2 regions of the Chromobacterium sp. ASV23 genome follow, and region 1 is predicted to be linked to the other one. Evidence: riboswitches for the same ligand, from Rfam matches in the RefSeq annotation. Region 1 holds a riboswitch; the other holds the start of a gene.
What was found. Region 1 has a riboswitch for glycine ahead of JHD59_RS07550 (trimeric intracellular cation channel family protein). Riboswitches for the same ligand answer to the same signal wherever they lie in the genome.
Positions count from the first base shown of each region.

Region 2: it holds a riboswitch for glycine, as region 1 does, so the genes downstream of both, gcvT (glycine cleavage system aminomethyltransferase GcvT) here and JHD59_RS07550 (trimeric intracellular cation channel family protein) in region 1, are expected to answer to the same signal.

Region 1 is NZ_JAELTR010000012.1:53,034-61,948, forward strand. Features, by position in the region: gene JHD59_RS07520 (ABC transporter substrate-binding protein) at 1-286, shown strand, start outside; gene JHD59_RS07525 (ABC transporter substrate-binding protein) at 326-1,120, shown strand; gene JHD59_RS07530 (FMN-dependent NADH-azoreductase) at 1,170-1,778, opposite strand; gene JHD59_RS07535 (LysR substrate-binding domain-containing protein) at 1,885-2,826, shown strand; gene JHD59_RS07540 (GNAT family N-acetyltransferase) at 2,869-3,414, shown strand; gene JHD59_RS07545 (DUF3141 domain-containing protein) at 3,547-6,087, shown strand; glycine riboswitch at 6,518-6,604, shown strand; glycine riboswitch at 6,609-6,706, shown strand; gene JHD59_RS07550 (trimeric intracellular cation channel family protein) at 6,846-7,460, shown strand; gene modA (molybdate ABC transporter substrate-binding protein) at 7,528-8,271, opposite strand; gene JHD59_RS07560 (LysR substrate-binding domain-containing protein) at 8,358-8,915, opposite strand, start outside.
Region 2 is NZ_JAELTR010000038.1:5,429-14,343, reverse strand. Features, by position in the region: gene JHD59_RS14960 (bifunctional 2-polyprenyl-6-hydroxyphenol methylase/3-demethylubiquinol 3-O-methyltransferase UbiG) at 1-526, opposite strand, end outside; gene gcvP (aminomethyl-transferring glycine dehydrogenase) at 740-3,592, opposite strand; gene gcvH (glycine cleavage system protein GcvH) at 3,774-4,160, opposite strand; gene gcvT (glycine cleavage system aminomethyltransferase GcvT) at 4,226-5,314, opposite strand; glycine riboswitch at 5,356-5,454, opposite strand; glycine riboswitch at 5,469-5,561, opposite strand; gene JHD59_RS14940 (amino acid permease) at 5,738-7,021, opposite strand; gene gluQRS (tRNA glutamyl-Q(34) synthetase GluQRS) at 7,342-8,238, opposite strand; gene fdxA (ferredoxin FdxA) at 8,331-8,654, shown strand; gene JHD59_RS14925 (STAS domain-containing protein) at 8,745-8,915, opposite strand, start outside.

The sequences.
Region 1 (8,915 bases):
AGACGACGGCATCGTGACCGCCGCGTTCTCGCTGCCCACCAGCTACGGGCGCTGGCTGCGCGACCCGCAGGTCGCCAAACGCATCCTCGTGGTGGATTTGTTTCCGTCCGGAGAAACCATCGCCAGCGGCCTGGCCCTGAGCAAGGCAAGGTTTTCGCAAGAGGCGGCCGAGCATTGGCATTTGGAGCTAAAGAAAATGTATCAGGATGACAGCCTGCTCAACATCCTGCGGCGCCACCTCAGCGAAGGGGCCGCCAAGCAAATGATGCAGTTGCCGCTAGACTGAAAAGAACGGCAATGTCATCTCGTCTACACGGAGTGATCGATGAAACTGCTTGCAGGCTGCGCGCTTTCGCTTTGGCTGGCTACCGCTCAATCGACTCCCAACCCCGCCTGTCCCGGCGGTCCGCTGACCATCGCCTATTACAACTTCGGCGTCGCCTATCACTTGGGCAAGGGTTATGATCCGGACATCCTTCACGAACTGGCCCGCAGGCTGAATTGCCCCATCCAGAGCGAAGGCGATTATCCGCGGCTGCGCGTATTGAAGCTGCTGGAGATAGGCCAGGCCGACATCGGCAGTTCCACCACCGTGACGCCGGAGCGACAACGCTATTTGTGGATGGTGGTCTACCATCACAGCAAGAATCTGGTGCTGCTGCACCGCGGCGTGAATGTCTCCACGCTGGATGCGCTGCTCAAGCTGCCGGACCTGCGCTGGGGCATGGTGCGCGGCTACCGCCACAGCCCGGCCGAAGACAAGTTTCTGGATGGATTGGCGCAACAGCACAAGATTGTCACCGCCGCCAACGAGGACGATCTGTATAAAATGGTCTGCAGCGGCGTGGTGACGGCCTCTTTCGGCCACCCCATCAGCTTCGATCCTTGGCTGCAAAGCCATCAGGCCGCCCAGCAGGTGACGGTGCACGACTTTTTCCCGGACAGCGAAATCACCGCGGGCAGCATCGTGCTGAGCAAGGCGCGCTTCAGCCAGCAAGCCGCCGCGTTGTGGCAGGACGAGCTGCGCAAGATGTACCGCGACGGCACATTGCGCGCCATCATGCGGCGCTACCTGACCGAGCCCAGCGTGGAGCAGGCGCTGAAGTTGCCGTTGGACTAGACGCAAGCAGGCCCGGCTGCAATGCGCCGGGCCTGCTTTGCATTGGCTGTTACAGCGCCAGCTTGGCGATGGCTTCCTTCGCCAGGTGGATCGACGTGGCGCGCTTGTCCGGACCCATGCCGATGGCCTCGGCTCGGATGATTTCGACGTCGCTCACGCCCAGGAAACCCAATACCTTCACCAGATAATCTTCCTGGAAGTCCATCAGGCTGCCCTGCTCGCCGCTGTGCACGCCGCCGCGGGCGGACACCACAATCACCTTCTTGTTGGGCACCAGACCCACCGCGCCGTTCTCGGTGTACTTAAAGGTGCGGCCGGCGGCGGCCACGCGGTCGATCCAGCTCTTCAACTGAGTCGGGATGGAAAAGTTGTACATCGGCGCGCCGATCACCAGCACGTCGGCTGCGACGAACTCCTCGATCAGTTGATCGGTCAAGGCAGCCTCGCTGCGCTGCAGCGGCGTCCAGTCCGTCTCCGGCACGAAACGCGCGCCGACGATTTCGCCGGACAGGTGAGCGATCGGATTGGCCGCCAGATCGCGGTAGATGGTTTCGACATTGGCGTGACGCTGACGCAGCGTGTTGGCCACTACGGCGGACAATTCGCGGGTAACCGAGTTGTCGGCCAGGATGCTGGAATCGAGATGCAGCAGTTTCATATTCGGGTCTTTCGCGGTGCGGTGGAGATGTGTGCATGATAAGCACGAGCAACAATCCGAACTAGACTGCTAAAATCGGAAACATTGTTCCACCAGCGAGACAATCATGCGAGACCTGAACGATCTGATGTACTTCGCCAAAGTGGTGGAGCACGGCGGCTTCATGGCGGCCTCCCGGGTGCTGGGCATCCCCAAGTCCACGCTGTCGCGGCGGGTAGCGGAACTGGAAAGCCGCCTGGGCGTGCGCCTGCTGCAACGGACTACGCGCCGCCTGTCGCTGACGGAAATCGGCAGCCAGTATTATCAACGCTGCCAGGCCATGCTGGCCGAAGCCGAGGCCGCCGATGAGACCATCCTGCAAAGCAGCGCCGAACCGCGCGGCCTGATACGGGTCAGCTGCCCGGAACTGCTGGCCAAGACCATGCTCAGCGCCGCGCTGCCGCGCTTTCTGGCGCGCCACCCTCAGGTGCGGGTGGCGCTGGAGGCCACCAACCGCAGGGTGGACCTGATCGAGGAAGGGGTGGACGTGGCGCTCCGGGTGCGCAACGTCATCGAAGACAGCGCCAGCCTGGTCGTGCGCACCTTGGGCAAGAGCCGGGTCATCCTGGTGGCCAGCCCCGCCTTCCTGGAAAAGCACGGCGAACCGCAAGCGCCAGAGCGGCTGGCCGCGCTGCCCGCGCTGACGATGAGCCGGCCGGACGGCCGCGGCCAGTGGGTGCTGCTGGACAATGTCGGCCAGACCTACACCATTCACATCGATGCGCCCCGACTGATGACCGACGACATGATCGTGCTGCTGCAGGCCGCCATCGCCGGCATCGGCATCGCCGCGCTGCCCACCAATGTCTGCCACCAAGCGCTGGCCGATGGACGGCTTAGCCATATTCTGCCGCAATACGACTTTCCCTGGGGCATCCTGCATGCGGCCTTCCCTACCCGCCGCGGCCTGTCGCCGGCCGTCCGCGCCTTTCTGGACTTCATCGCGGAAGACCTGATCAGCGAGGAAATGGCCGGCGACTGGGGACGGCCCCATCTCCACCAGGCATGACGCTTGCTTCATGAGGGTCTCGCCCCCTGAAGAAACCTTCCCATGTTCACGCTGCGACCCTTAACCGAATCCGATTCGATAGAACAATTGACCGATCTGCTGCACCACGCCTACGCCCAACTGGCCGCGATGGGGCTGCGCTACACCGCGGTGGATCAAAGCCCCGACGTGACCCGCCGCCGCATCCAGGGCGGCCACTGCCTGCTGGCCTGGCACCAAAACCAGCTGGCCGGCACCGTCACGGTGCATCGCGCCCGACTCAACTCGCCTTGCCTGCAATTCCGACAACCCGACGGCGCCGTGCTGTCGCAACTGGCCGTCGCGCCGGAATGGCAAGGCCACGGCCTGGGCGAACGACTATTGGACGCGGCGGAAAACTGGGCGCGAACGCAAGGCTGCGCCGCCATTCGCTTGGATACCGCCCAGGACGCCACCCACCTGGTCCGCCGCTATCAGCGGCGCGGCTACCGCGTGGAAGCCCCGCTGCAATGGCCGGACAAAGCCTATCGCAGCGTGGTGATGGTCAAATCGCTGGAAACTCTGTCGACCTCTGCCACTCGAAACAATAGTTGCAGTGCAACAAGCTGATGGCTGCGCGCCACACATCGCCTCAAGACCATTCGCATTTATTGCATTGCAGCAGATAACGAGTACAGTGGCAGCCAAGGCCGTTGCCTTGGCCGCACACCGTTTCCACTCATCAAAACGCAAGGGGTTGCAATGTGGTCAACTACTGCAGTTCGAGACGGGAAAATCCCGTTTGCCCAACCGTTGTTTGATTACTGGCTGGACGCCTGCCAGCGCGGTGTTCTGTATTGGGACACGCTGTATCAGCGCGGCGCCACCTATCTGGAACACTGTGAAAGCGGCAAGCCGCCGGTGCTGGTGTTCGACTACACCATCATCATGGACGCGCGCGAGCTGCCCGATCCGGCCAACTACGCGCTGGCGGCGATCAAGCCGCCGGAGGGCAGCCCAGCCACCGATCCGGCCAAGCGCCCCTTCGTGGTCATCGACCCGCGCGCCGGCCACGGCCCCGGCATTGGCGGCTTCAAGATGGACAGCGAAATCGGCATCGCGCTGCAGCAGGGACATCCCTGCTACTTCGTGATGTTCTTCCCGCAACCTGTGCCGGGCCAAACCATAGAAAGCGTGGCCAAGGCCGAAGGCCATTTCCTCAAGCGCGTCAACGAACTGCACCCGAACAGCGACGGCAAGCCCTTCGTCATCGGCAACTGCCAGGGCGGCTGGGCGCTGGCCATGTTGGCTTCGGTGGCGCCGGATCTGGTTGGCCCGATCCTGCTGGCCGGCTCGCCGCTGTCCTACTGGGCCGGCGTGCGCGGCAAGAACCCCATGCGTTACGCCGGTGGCCTGAACGGCGGCACCTGGAGCGCCTCGCTGGCCGGCGACCTGGGCAACGGCCACTTCGACGGCGCCCATCTGGTGGAAAACTTCGAGAAGCTGGACCCGGCCAACACCCTTTGGAAGAAGTCCTACAATCTGTACTCCAAGGTGGATACCGAGCCGCAACGCTATCTCGATTTCGAACGCTGGTGGGGCGGCCACTACCTGCTGAACAAGGTGGAGATGGAGTGGATCACCCAGAAGCTGTTCGTCGGCAACGATCTGGTCCACGGCAAGATCACCAGCCATGACGGCACGATGCGCGTGGACATGCGCAACATCCGCTCGCCCATCATGGTGTTCGCCTCCTGGGGCGACAACATCACCCCGCCGCAGCAGGCGCTGAACTGGATCGCCGACCTGTACGACAGCGTCGAGGACATCCGCAACAACGAGCAGACCATCGTCTACTGCCTGCACAACAAAGTGGGGCACCTCGGCATCTTCGTGTCCGCCGGCGTGGCCAACAAGGAGCACAGCGAGTTCGCCAACGCGCTGGACCTGATCGACGTGCTGGCGCCCGGCCTGTACGAAGCCATCATCGAAGACATCGCCCCGGACGCGCCGGGCCAGGAATACATCGAAGGCCGCTACATCATCCGTTTCGAAGCCCGCGATGTATCCGACATCCTGGCGCTGGATGACGGCCGCGAAGACGAGCAGGCTTTCGAGGTGGTGAAACGCGTCTCCGAAATCAACCAGGGCGTGTACGACCGCTATCTGTCCCCCGTGGTGCGCGCCTTCAGCAACGAGGCCAGCGCCCGCCTGCTGCGCGAGCTGCATCCCGCCCGCTTCGAACGCACGCTGATCTCGCCGAAGAACCCCTGGCTGTGGTGGCTGCCCGGACTCGCCGCCAAGGTGCGCGAACAACGCCGCCCGGTTTCCGCGGACAATCCGCTGTGGCAGTGGCAGGAGCGGATGTCTGACTTCATCGTCCAGTCGCTGGATCATTACCGCGACCTGCGCGACGCCGCCCAGGAACAACTATTCCGCGGGATTTACGAATCGCCGCAACTGGCCACGCTGATAGGCGTGCAGCCCGCCGGCGAAGAGCGCAAGCAGGCGCTCACCTGGGAAAGCCGCGAGCTGGCGCGCCTGAAGCGCGAGGCGCTGGACCCGAGCTTCGAACAAGGCACGCTGGCTGATGGCTTCATCCGGCTGCTGGTCTATGTCGGCATCGGCATGGGCGTCATCGATGAACGGCCGTTCAACGCCATCCGCCGCACCATGCGCGGCGTGCAGCGCGAATATCCGCTGACGCTGATGCAGCTGAAGGCTACCGTCCGCAAACAGGTCGCCCTGGTGCGTGCCGATCATCAGCGCGCGCTGAACGGCTTGAGCACGCTGCTGCCCGACCAGCACATCCGCCACCAGGCCTGGATGCTGGTGCGCGACCTGCTGCTGGTGAATCGCCATGACATTCCTGCGGAGCAACAGCAACGGCTGGAACAGGCGGCGAATGTGCTTGGTCTGTCCGAACAAGACCGCCAGGCCATTCTGGACAAGGCCGCGATTCAGCCGGCCGCCCCTCGCGCGACGGAAACGGTTGCAGTCAAGCCGGCTCCGGCTCCGGCTCAGTCCCCTGCCGCCAAAGCTATCGTTCCGACGGCCAAGTCTGAAATCCAGCCGGCGCCAGCCAAGACCACCTCCACGCGCAAACCGGCGGCGGCCAAACCGGCGACCAAGCCAGGCGCAGCCCATCCCGCCCCAACCGTAAAAGCCGAGGCTCAAACAGCTGCCGCGCCAGCCAAGCCTGCGCCAGCCCGCAAGCCCGCGGCCAAGGCCAACGGCCAAGCGCCTGCCGCAGTCAAAACCGTCAAGCCGGCTGCCGCCGCCAAGCAGCAGAAGGACTCCTGACGCACCATGCCGGGGCGCCGACAGGCGCTCCGGTTTTATCGCCAACCCACCTCAAACGCTTTCGCAGGTTTGGCTAGGGGCTGTTGACGTTTGGTGAGCGGTCGCGCCGGAGCGCATTTAGCGCCGAATCGAGGCGTTTCGCGCGCCGCATAGTCATTCTCTGCCAGCGCGGAACAACGAAGAGTCGGCGCGAAAGGCACCCGGCCCTGCGGGTTTGGCCGCTTTGGGCCGGAGGCCGCTTTGCCCAGTCCTTGCCTCCGGTCCAAATCGGCTCAAACGCGATCCACTCACCAAACGTCAACAGCCCCTGGCGTCGCTTCTACTGATCCCATCCACTCTGCGCCATCCCTCCGCCGCAATTGGTCCATGCAGGAAAATGATCATCAATAGGTTCTAAATATTGACTATTAAAACAGCAATGGCTAATATTTGACGCGCTGCGGGAGAGAGGGGCGCCGCCCCCGCCGAAGACGCAAACTCCCATAATCGCTCAGGCAAGCAGTACCGCAGTGCACCATTGATTCAAGCCGATTGGAGAGAGGCCGCCGCGAGCGGTCCACCGAAGGGGCAAGTGGCCGCCGGCCATGCAACTCTCAGGTAAAAGGACAAGGGGAGAGGCTGTTCCGCAACCCGGAATCCACCCAGGAGACTGCCTTGTCCGCACCCGCCATCGGCCGCGCGCTTTTGCCCGCCGCGCCAGTAGACGCTCTTTTCCCTTTTTCACGCCAATCCGCCGCCACCGCGCGCGGGAGCTTGCCATGCTGAGCCTGATCTATTTGATCGCCATCACCGCGGAAGCGATGACCGGCGCGCTGGCTGCGGGCCGCCGCCACATGGACATCTTCGGCGTCACCGTCATCGCCTTCCTCACCGCGCTGGGCGGCGGCACCGTGCGCGACATCGTGCTCGGCCGCTACCCGATAGGCTGGACGCAACACCCGGAGTACGTGTTGCTGGTGGTGGCCGGCGGCATCGCCGCCGTGCTGGCCGCGCGCTTCATGCGCCATCTGAACCGGTTATTCCTGGTGCTGGATGCGCTGGGCCTGGTGGCTTTCACCATCATCGGCTGCGATGTGGCGCTAGGCATGCACTATCACCCGGTCATCGTGGTCATGGCCGGCATGATCACCGGCATTGCCGGCGGCATTCTGCGCGACGTCTTGTGCAATCGCGTGCCCATCGTGTTCCGTCGCGAGCTGTATGCCAGCGTATCGCTCTTGGTGGCCATTCTCTACCTGGGATTAAACGCGCTGGAGGTTGCTCACGACTGGAACATCGCCGCCAGCTTCGCCTTCGGCCTGGCGCTGCGAATGACCGCGCTGTGGCGCGAGTGGCAGTTGCCGGTTTTCGCCTACCGCCACGATCATCACTGACACCCCGCCCCGCTTTCGCGGGGTGTTTTGCATCACGCATCGCAAGCCATGGCTCATGATTCGCGCCTCACGGCTTGGCATAGCCATACGCGCGCCAGATTTTCTGCGATTCGGGACTGAAAAGGTAATCGAACAATTGCCGGGCTTGCGGATGGCCTGCCGCCGGCGTCAGCAGCGCCACCGTCTGCCGGATAGTCGGGTAACTATCCGGCGGAATCTCTACCCAATGCCCCTTGCCCAAACGTGAGCGCTCCAGCACCTGAGACTTGGAAACGAAACCGCCCGCCACCTTGCCGGACGCCACCATTTCGGCGGCATGGGCCACATCCGGCGCCCTGACAAAACGCGGGCGCAGGCGTTCCGCTAGTTGGTAATGATTCAAGCTGTATAAAACCATCTGGCCATAAATGCTGGACTCGGGATCCGGCAGCGCGATCTTGCCTCTGCCTTGGCGCAGCCACTCCAGCCAGCCGCTCTCATGAAAATCCGCCGCCAGCGACCATAGCACCAGGGAACCCAAACCAAAGATGCGCGGTTCTTCCAGACAGCGCCCCTGCATCTGCAGCTTATGGGTATATTCGTCGCTGGACGAGATGTAGATTTCGTACGCGGCGCCATTGGCAATCTGCGAGGCCAGCGCCACCGCGGGACCATAAGCCACCTTTACCGTTACGCCAGTCTTTGCCGTGAATTTTTTGACGATCTCATTCAGCGCCGGCTCAGTATTGCTGGCGGCGGCCACCGTGACCGGCGCGGCATGGGCAAAGGCCCATGCGCAGGCCAGCAGGCACCCCGCCAATATCTTCGGCATGATGCGCTCCCTGAAACTTCACGATTCAGCATAGGGCATGCGTTGCGAACAAAAAAAGACCCAAAGTCGGCATGGCCGAAACCGATTCAAACGGTTTGCGCCTCGCGAATGCGGGCGATGAACCATTCCGCGGCCCGGCTCAGCAGCGCGCCCTCCCGCACCAAGAGCAACAGGCTCAGCCTCGGCGGCCGCTGCTTAAGCGGCAGCTCGACAAAACGCTGCGCCGTCAGAGTGGCCTGCAAGGCCTGATTGGACATCGGCACCACGGCATCCATCGTCATCAGCAGCCCGCACAGCAAGACATTGGACGTGCAGCAAGTCACTCGTTCCGGCGGCGCCAGTCCTTCGCGCGCAAACATGCCATGCACAAAGCTTTCGTACTGGCCGCTCTGATCAGTATGCAGCCACTCCGCCTGCCGCAATTCCGCCAACGCGGTGGCATGCCGCAACGGGCTTTCCGCGCGGACGGCAAAGCCGGATGGGGATTCGCACAGCCGCTCCACCCGCACGAATGGATCGTCTGGCGGCGCGGAGAAGGCACCCAGCGCGAAATCCAGCTGCCCGCTGCGCAGGCCCTCAAGCAGTTGTTTCCCATCCTGCTCCAGGAAATCCACCCGCACCTGCGGCATGGCGCGCCGAAAGGC
Region 2 (8,915 bases), on a different contig from region 1:
CTCTCAGTTCGCCGGAACGGTAGTAATGCCGGATATAAGCGGCGGTTTCGCTGGCGCGCCCTCCGCGGCCGCAACAACCCGGATCATCCACTAGGAAGACCGAGGCGAACAAAAAGCCGCCTGGCGCAAGGCCCGATACCATGGCTTGCGCCAATCTGGCACCCGCCTCTTCGTTCAAATGATCCAGCAGGGTATAGGCCACGATGATCTGATAATGCTGCGGCTCGATATCCGCCTCCGCCATATTGGCCAAATCGGCCACGCCTCCGTTGACATCGAGTTGCAACTCGTCGGCCAGCCCGCTCAAACGAGCCACCGCCTCCGCAGACTGATCCAGGCCACGCATGGAAAAACCGCGGCGCGCCAGATACAGGGCATTACGCCCTTGGCCGCATCCCAGATCCAGTCCGACGCCCTCTCCTTTCACATTGTACTTATCCAGATAATAAATCAGGGACAGCGCTGGCCGGTCCCCATAGAACGACGCATTGCTGCGATAAAAACCATCGAAATCCGCGGCACCCATATTTATTCCCCTGCTCACGCACTCCCAAAAACAAGCGCCGACAAGGCAAATCATCGGCAGGTGGAAACTACTTACTAGTAATAGTTCTTATGGGAAATTGTTACTACTTAGATACACATACTAAGTATTTACACCTAAATGATGGCCTGCAAGATAAAGAAAAACCCCGTCAAGCAACGCCGGACGGGGTCGTTTACAGTTAGGAGACGAGTTTTACTGATAGTTGTCGATGCTCGGGCAGCTGCACTGCACGTTGCGATCGCCATACACGTCGTCGATGCGGTTCACGCTCGGCCAGAACTTGTTCTCCAACACGTAGGGCAGCGGGAACAGGCCCTGCTCACGGCTGTAAGGACGGTCCCACTCGCCGGCGATGTCGGCCTTGCTGTGCGGCGCGTTGACCAGCGGATTGTTGTCCGCCGGCCATACGCCGTTCTGCACCTGGTCGATCTCGGCGCGGATGGCGGCCATCGCGGCGATGAAGCGGTCCAGCTCGGCCTTGGGCTCGGACTCGGTCGGCTCTATCATCAGCGTGCCCGGCACCGGGAAGCTCATGGTCGGCGCGTGGAAGCCGTAGTCCATCAGACGCTTGGCCACATCCACTTCGGTAACGCCGGAGGCGGCCTTCAGCGGACGAAGATCGATGATGCACTCGTGCGCCACCCGGCCATTGACACCGGTGTACAGCACCGGGAAGTACTCGGCCAGGCGAGTAGCCAGATAGTTGGCGGACAGCAAGGCGTTTTCCGTGGCTTGCTTCATGCCTTCCGCGCCCATCATGGCGATGTACATATACGAGATCGGCAGGATGGAAGCCGAGCCGAACGGCGCGGCAGAGACTGCGGTCTGCCCCTCTTCCGCGCCCGGCACCGAAGCCACCACGTGGTTGGCCATGAACGGCGCCAGGTGCGCCTTCAGGCCGATCGGGCCCATGCCCGGCCCGCCGCCGCCATGCGGGATGCAGAAGGTCTTGTGCAGGTTCATGTGCGACACGTCGGCGCCGATGTCCGCCGGACGGGTCAGCCCCACCTGCGCGTTCAGGTTGGCTCCGTCCATATACACCTGGCCGCCGTGGGCGTGGACGATCTCGCAGATCTCTTTGATGCTTTGCTCGAACACGCCGTGGGTGGACGGATAGGTGATCATCAGCGCGGCCAGGTTGGCAGCATGCTGCTCGGCCTTGGCCTTCAGATCGGCCACGTCGACGTTGCCGGCCTCGTCGCACTTCACCACCACCACCTGCATATTCATCATCTGCGCGGTGGCCGGGTTGGTGCCGTGCGCCGATTGCGGAATCAGGCAGATATTGCGATGGCCTTCGCCGCGCGACTCATGGTAACGGCTGATGGCCAACAGGCCGGCGTATTCGCCCTGGGCGCCGGAGTTAGGCTGCATGGAGATGGCGTCAAAGCCGGTGATCGCCTTCAGCTGCCGCTGCAAGCCCTCGATCAGCTCCAGATAGCCCACAGTCTGCTCGCGCGGCGCGAACGGATGCATATTGGCGAATTCCGGCCAGGTGATCGGGATCATCTCGCTGGTGGCGTTCAGCTTCATGGTGCAGCTGCCCAGCGAGATCATCGAGTGATTCATCGCCAGGTCGCGGTTTTCCAGCTTCTTCATGTAGCGCAGCATCTCGTGCTCGCTATGGTGGGTGTTGAACACCGGGTGGGTCAGGATGGCCGACTCGCGCTTCAGCGCGGCCGGGATGGCCTCTTTGGCCACGGCGTCCAGGGCAGCGATGTCTGCCGGCTTGCCGGTGAACAGCTCGATCAGCTTAGCGAGGTCCGCCTCGGTGGCGGCTTCGTGGAAAGCCACGCCGAGCACAGTCTTGCCGACACGGCGCAGGTTGTAGCCGGCGGCCAGCGCGGCGGCGTAGATGGCGTCGGCTTTAGGAGCGTCCACTTGCACCGAGTCGTAGAAGCGGTCGAACACCAGCTTGCCGCCGGCGGCTTGCACCGCGTGGGCGAAGATGGCGGCCAGGCGATGGATGCGGGCGGCGATGCGCTTGACGCCTTGCGGGCCGTGATAGACGGCGTACAGGCCGGCGATATTGGCCAGCAGCACCTGGCTGGTGCAGATGTTGGAGTTGGCCTTCTCGCGGCGGATGTGCTGCTCGCGGGTCTGCAGCGCCATGCGCAGCGCGGTCTTGCCCTTGGCGTCTATGGACACGCCGATGATGCGCCCCGGCGCCGAGCGCTTCATCTCGTCCTTGAACGCGAAGTAAGCCGCGTGCGGGCCGCCGAAGCCCATCGGCACGCCGAAGCGCTGGGTATTGCCCAGCGCGATGTCAGCGCCCATTTCGCCCGGAGACTTCAAGGCCACCAGCGCCATCACGTCGGCGGCGACGGCGACGATGCCGCCCTTGGCCTTGACTGCGGCGATATGCGGGGTCAGATCGATCAGATCGCCGGCTTCGCCCGGATACTGGAACAAGGCGCCGAAGTAGTCGCCGTTGCCGGCCTCTTCCGGATGGCCCTGCACCAGCTCGAAGCCGAAGTACTTGGCGCGGGTCTTCATCACGTCCAGCGTCTGCGGCAGCACGCGGCTGTCGACAAAGAAACTGACGGACTTGGATTTGGACACGCGCTTGGCCATGGCCATCGCCTCGGCGGCAGCGGTGGCCTCGTCCAGCAGCGAGGCATTGGCCATTTCCAGGCCGGTCAGGTCGATCACCATCTGCTGGAAGTTCAGCAGCGCCTCCAGCCGGCCCTGGGCGATCTCGGCCTGGTACGGGGTGTAAGCGGTGTACCAGCCCGGATTTTCCAGGACATTACGCAGGATGACGGTGGGCGTCAGCACCGGGTAGTAACCCAGGCCGATGAAGGACTTGTTGACCACGTTCTTGGCTGCGACAGCCTTCAGCGCGGCCAGCGCCTCCGCTTCCGGCTGCGGCGCTGGCAGGTCCAGACGGCGGTTCAGGCGGATGTCGGCCGGCAGAGTCTGGTCGACCAAGGCATCGATGGACGGCGCGCCGATGGCGGCCAGCATCTCGGCGCGCTCGGCGTCATTGGGGCCGATGTGGCGGGAGAGGAATTCGTGACGATTGAAGAGTTCGGCAAGAGACATACAAGACCTTTCTTTTGCCACGGAAACCATGAAAGGACACGAACGGCATGACGCGAAGCCGAAAAGCCGCTCACACTGAGAGAAGCCGGAATAGGCTTTCTGTTATCTTTCGTGTCTTTTCGTGGTTTTCGTGGCTAAAAAACAAACGCCCCTGTGTCTTGCGACTAAGGGGCGTATCACATCAAGCGCCGATTTCCTTGGCGTAGGCGGCGGCATCCATCAGGCCGTCCAGGTCGGACGCATTGGCCGGCTTGATCTTGAAGAACCAGCCCGCGCCGTACGGATCGTTATTGGCCAGATCCGGCGCGCCTTCCAGCTCGCCATTCACTTCCAGCACTTCGCCGGCGATCGGACAGTAGACGTCGGAAGCCGCCTTAACCGATTCCACCGCGCCAGCCTGTTCTTCCTTGGCCAGTACGCTGCCGATCTTGGGCAGCTCGACGAAGACGATGTCGCCCAACAGTTCCTGTGCGTGGGCGGTGATGCCCACGGTCACGGAGCCATCAGCTTCCAGGCGCAGCCATTCGTGGCTCTCGACGTATTTCAGTTCGGCGGGGATATTGCTCATCTTGAAGTTCTCCAGCTTAAGATCGGATCAATGGTGACGGCAGTCGTCGCAAGGACGCTGCCCGATTATTCGAATACTTTCTTGCCGTTACGCACGAAGGGCATCTTCACTACGCGCACATCGGTCAGCGTGCCGCGCAGGTCCACTTGGGCGGCAGCGCCGGTGGCGGCCGGCACGCGGGCGATGGCGATGGAGTGCTTCAGCGTCGGCGAGAAAGTGCCGCTGGTGATCACGCCTTCGCCGACGCCTTCCACCAGGACCTTCTGGCCTTCGCGCAGCACGCCGCGGCCTTCCAGCACCAGACCCACCTGCTTCATTTTGACGCCGGCGGCTTTTTGCGCTTCCAGCGCCTCACGGCCATTGAATTGGCGCTCGGCCGGCTCCCAGGCGATGGTCCACCCCATGCCAGCTTCCAGCGGCGACACGGTTTCGTCCATGTCGTGGCCGTACAAATTCATGCCGGCTTCCAGGCGCAGCGTATCGCGCGCGCCCAGGCCGATGGGCGCGACGCCGACGGCTTGCAATTGTTCGAAGAAGGAAACGGCTTCGGCGGCGGGAATCATGATTTCCAGGCCATCTTCACCGGTATAGCCGGTGCGGGCGTAGAACCATTCGCCCTGCGGCAGGCCCTGGAACACTTTCAGCGCGCGGATGGCATCAGCCAATTCCGGCTTGATGGAACAGACTTTTTCAATGGCCTTGGGGCCTTGCACCGCCAGCATCGCCAGGTCGCGGCGCACCTTGAGCGCCACGTCGAAGCCAGCCTTCTGGGCTTCCATCCAGGCCAGGTCTTTCTCGGTGGTGCCGGCATTGACCACCATGCGGTAGCCATAGGCAGTGAGATAGACGATCAGATCGTCGACGACGGTGCCCTGAGGCGTCAGCATGCCGGAATACAAGGCCTTGCCCTCGAAGCCGAGCTTGGCCACATCGTTGGCGATCAGTTTTTGCAGCCAGGCCTTGGCGTCGGAACCGGTGATGTCGATCACCGTCATGTGGGAGACGTCGAACATGCCGGCGTCGGTGCGGACGATTTCGTGCTCTTTCAGCTGGGAACCGTAATGGATGGGCATTTCCCAACCGGCGAAATCGACCATCTTGGCGCCGGCGGCAATGTGGGCTTCAAACAGCGGAGTACGTTTCGGGGCCGTCATGGCGCGGTTCCTTCGAGAAAAGTGTGGATAGCCTCTATCAACCACACCCCTCTGTCCCTGCACCTGAGATTTTCCGGCCGGATAAGCCGTTAGCCCCTTCGGTGGACGCCGCGCGGGCGCCGCTCTCCAGATTGCGCAAGCCGGCGGCCGCCGGCTCGATGATACAGTCCTTTTGCCTGAGCGATTAGCGGGTGCGCTTGCGCCTTCGGCGGCGGCCGCGGGTGCCGCTCTCTCCTGTATGACTCGCCGATTATGGTGGGCATCTCCCCGCCTTGGCAAGCCGAGTTTATTTCGATGTCAAACAGTCTGAATAAATGTTTCTCAAAGAAAATAAGCGCACATTTTTATCAATAAAAACTATTCGGAAACGAAAAAAGCGCAGGCTTTCGCGCTGCGCTTTGGCATTCATCCCGCTTCCGCCGCTCAATCATCGGCGTGGCGCTCTTTCAACTGCCAGACATAAATCGGCAGGCCGAGCATCAACAACAGCATGCCCCACATCACGATCTCTGCGCCGGAGCCGTAAAGCGCCCACAAGGAATACACAAAACCGATGCCGGCGAAGAAGCCCGGCGCCACGTAATCGCGCGGCGCAAACGCCTTGCCGCGCATCAACATGATGGCGATCAGCGCCATCGAGCAGAACGCGTATGGCAACAAGGTGGTGGCGGTGGCCAGCAGGATGATGAACTCGAAAATCTTCACTCCGCTGTCGCCGCCGGCGTATTTCATCGCCATCAGGATGGTGACCAAGGTGCTGGACAGTACTAGGCCGAAGATCGGCACGCCCGCCGCATTGCGCTGATTGAAGCGGCTGGGAAACAGCTTGTCCTTGGCCGCAGCTGCCGGCACATGCGCCTGCATCAAGCTCCAGCCGTTGAGGGCGCCGAAGCAGGACACGACCGCGCCGAAACCGACCAGCCAATAACCCCAATCCCCCCACATCAACCGGGCCGCATCGGCAAACGGTGCCTGCGACGCTGCCAGCACATCGGAAGGCATCAAGCCCATCAGCGATATCGTGGACAGGATGTACAGCACGGTGGCCAGCAAGGTGCCGATGACGGTGGCCCGCGGAATGGTCTTCTCTGGCTGATCGACATCGCCGGCCGGCACTGAGGCCGACTCCAGGCCGAGGAAAGCCCAAAGCGTCAGCGCCATGGTCGCGGACAGCGAGGACAACAAGGGCTTATGGTGAGGATTGAACGCCAGATTGTCGGTATTCAGGTGGAAAAAACCGATGAAGGTGACCGCCGCCAGCGGCAGCAGTTTGAGCAGGGTCGTCACCACCGCCACCACGCCCGAGCTGTGCGCGCCGCGACTGTTGATCCAGGTAACGATCCAGATCAGACTGATGGCGAAAACGCCAGCCAGCAGTTCGTTATGGCCGAGAACAGGAAAGAACACTTGCATATAGCTGGTGGCCGCCACCGCCAGCGCGGCATTGCCTGCCCATAAGGCGATCCAGTATCCCCAGGCGATCCAAAACCCGGCAAAATCGCCAAAGCCGGCATGAATATAAGCATATGGCCCGCCTTCGCGCGGCAGGATGGCCGACAGGCGGGCGAACACCAGCGCCAGACAGATGGCGCCAGCAGCCGTGATCAGCCAGCCAAGCAAGGAAATGCCGCCAAACGGCGCCAGCGAGGCGGGCAGCAGGAACACGCCGGAACCTATCATATTGCCCACCACCAGGGCGGTGCACATCCAGACTCCGAGCGAGCCTTTTTTGGGGGAAGAACTGTTTTCGCTCAAACCTGATTCTCCATCGCGAACGAAAGCATGGCGCGCCGCCGGTCCGCAACGGGCGTCGTGCATGCGTGAAACAGGCGGACTCACGGCCGACCGCCACGCGTCATGGCTTCAACATAGACGAAGTCAGCGTCTCAGGCGGTGGGGGAAGTGGCGTCGCGCCGAAAAAAAGGGCGCATTAGAACACAGATTTGATGCAAAAACATGTCGCATTACCGATTTTTTTCACAAAAACCGGCATGCGGCGCAAGTCATGCCAAGCCGATGCGAGCCAGTCAGCCGGCACGCAAGCGCAAGGGGCCGCGCGGCACGCTAGCCAGCGACCAACTGGCCAAGGCCCAGCGCCACAGCTCCGCCAGATCGCCGCACTCGTCCGGTGGCGCATGCCCCAGCAGCGTCAATGCGGCACGCAGCTGCTGCGCGGCATCGACGCCGGAAATCGCCGGCGCCAGCGTCTGTTTGGACAATTTCTCGCCGGCCTCGTTGGTCAATACCGGCAAGTGGCAGTAGGTGGGCGCGGGCAAGCCCAGCGCGGCGTATACCGCCAGTTGACGCGGCGTGGACACCAATAGATCGGCGCCGCGGACGATATCATTGATGCCCTGCTCGGCATCGTCCACCACCACCGCCAGTTGATAGGCCCAGAAGCCGTCGGCGCGCAGCAGCACGAAGTCGCCGATGTCGCGCGCCAGATTCTGCCGGTACTCGCCCTGCAGCCTATCGCAGACAACGCTCTCGCCCGGCGCCACCCGCAGCCGCCAGGCGCGGCCTGCGCGGCCATCCGGACAGCCATTGCGGCAGGTGCCGGGGTAGATATAGCCATCCAGCCCGCGCTGCGCCGCGGCTGCGATCTCCTTGCGCGTGCAACAGCAGGCATAGGCATGGCCGGAGGCGATCAATTGCCGCAAGGCATCTCTGTATAGATCATGGCGCCGGCTCTGATAGACCACCTCGCCATCCCACTCGAAGCCAAAAGCCTCCAGCGTGCGCAAAATATCCGCGGCGGCGCCGGGCACCTCGCGCGGCGGATCCAAGTCCTCCATGCGCAGCAGCCACTGGCCGCCGCGCCGGCGCGCCTCCAGATAACTGCCAACGGCGGTGCTGAGCGAGCCCGCATGCAGCAGGCCGGTTGGACTGGGCGCGAAACGGCCCCGGTAAGTGGCTATGGACATCTGAAACGAACGGCTGGAGCGCTTGGCGGGGAATTTCTCGCTAAAATACGATTATCCCTAAATCACGAGCCAGCCTTAAGAAGGATACAAGAATGGCCTACGTTGTAACCGAAGCCTGTATCAAATGCAAATACACCGACTGCGTGGAAGTCTGCCCGGTTGACTGCTTCCGCGAGGGCCCCAATTTCCTGGCGATAGACCCGGACGAGTGCATAGACTGCTCGCTGTGCGTGGCGGAATGCCCGGTCGGCGCGATCTATGCGGAGGACGATTTACCCAAGGACCAAATGGCCTTCATCCAGCTGAATGCGGAACTGGCCAAGAACTGGCCCAGCATCGTCAACCGCATCGACCCGCTGCCGGACCACGCAGACTGGGCGGAGGTGAAGGATAAGCTGCAATATCTGGAACGCTAAGCGTCTCCCACCCGCCTCCTCCAAAGGGCTGGCGGCACCCAATCAGGCGCGGGACCGCCCCAGTCAAAGCCAACCAGGGCGGAGCCGCCCTCAACCGGCTGGGCGAATCGTAAACATCTTGTTGAAACAGGCGATCTCGAAGACCTGCAGCACCGCCTCGTGGCAGTTCACCAGCACCATGGTCTTCTTCTGCGATGCGGCGCGCTCCTTGAGCAACAACAGCATGCCCAACGCAGAACTGTCCAGAAACGGCACCTGGTC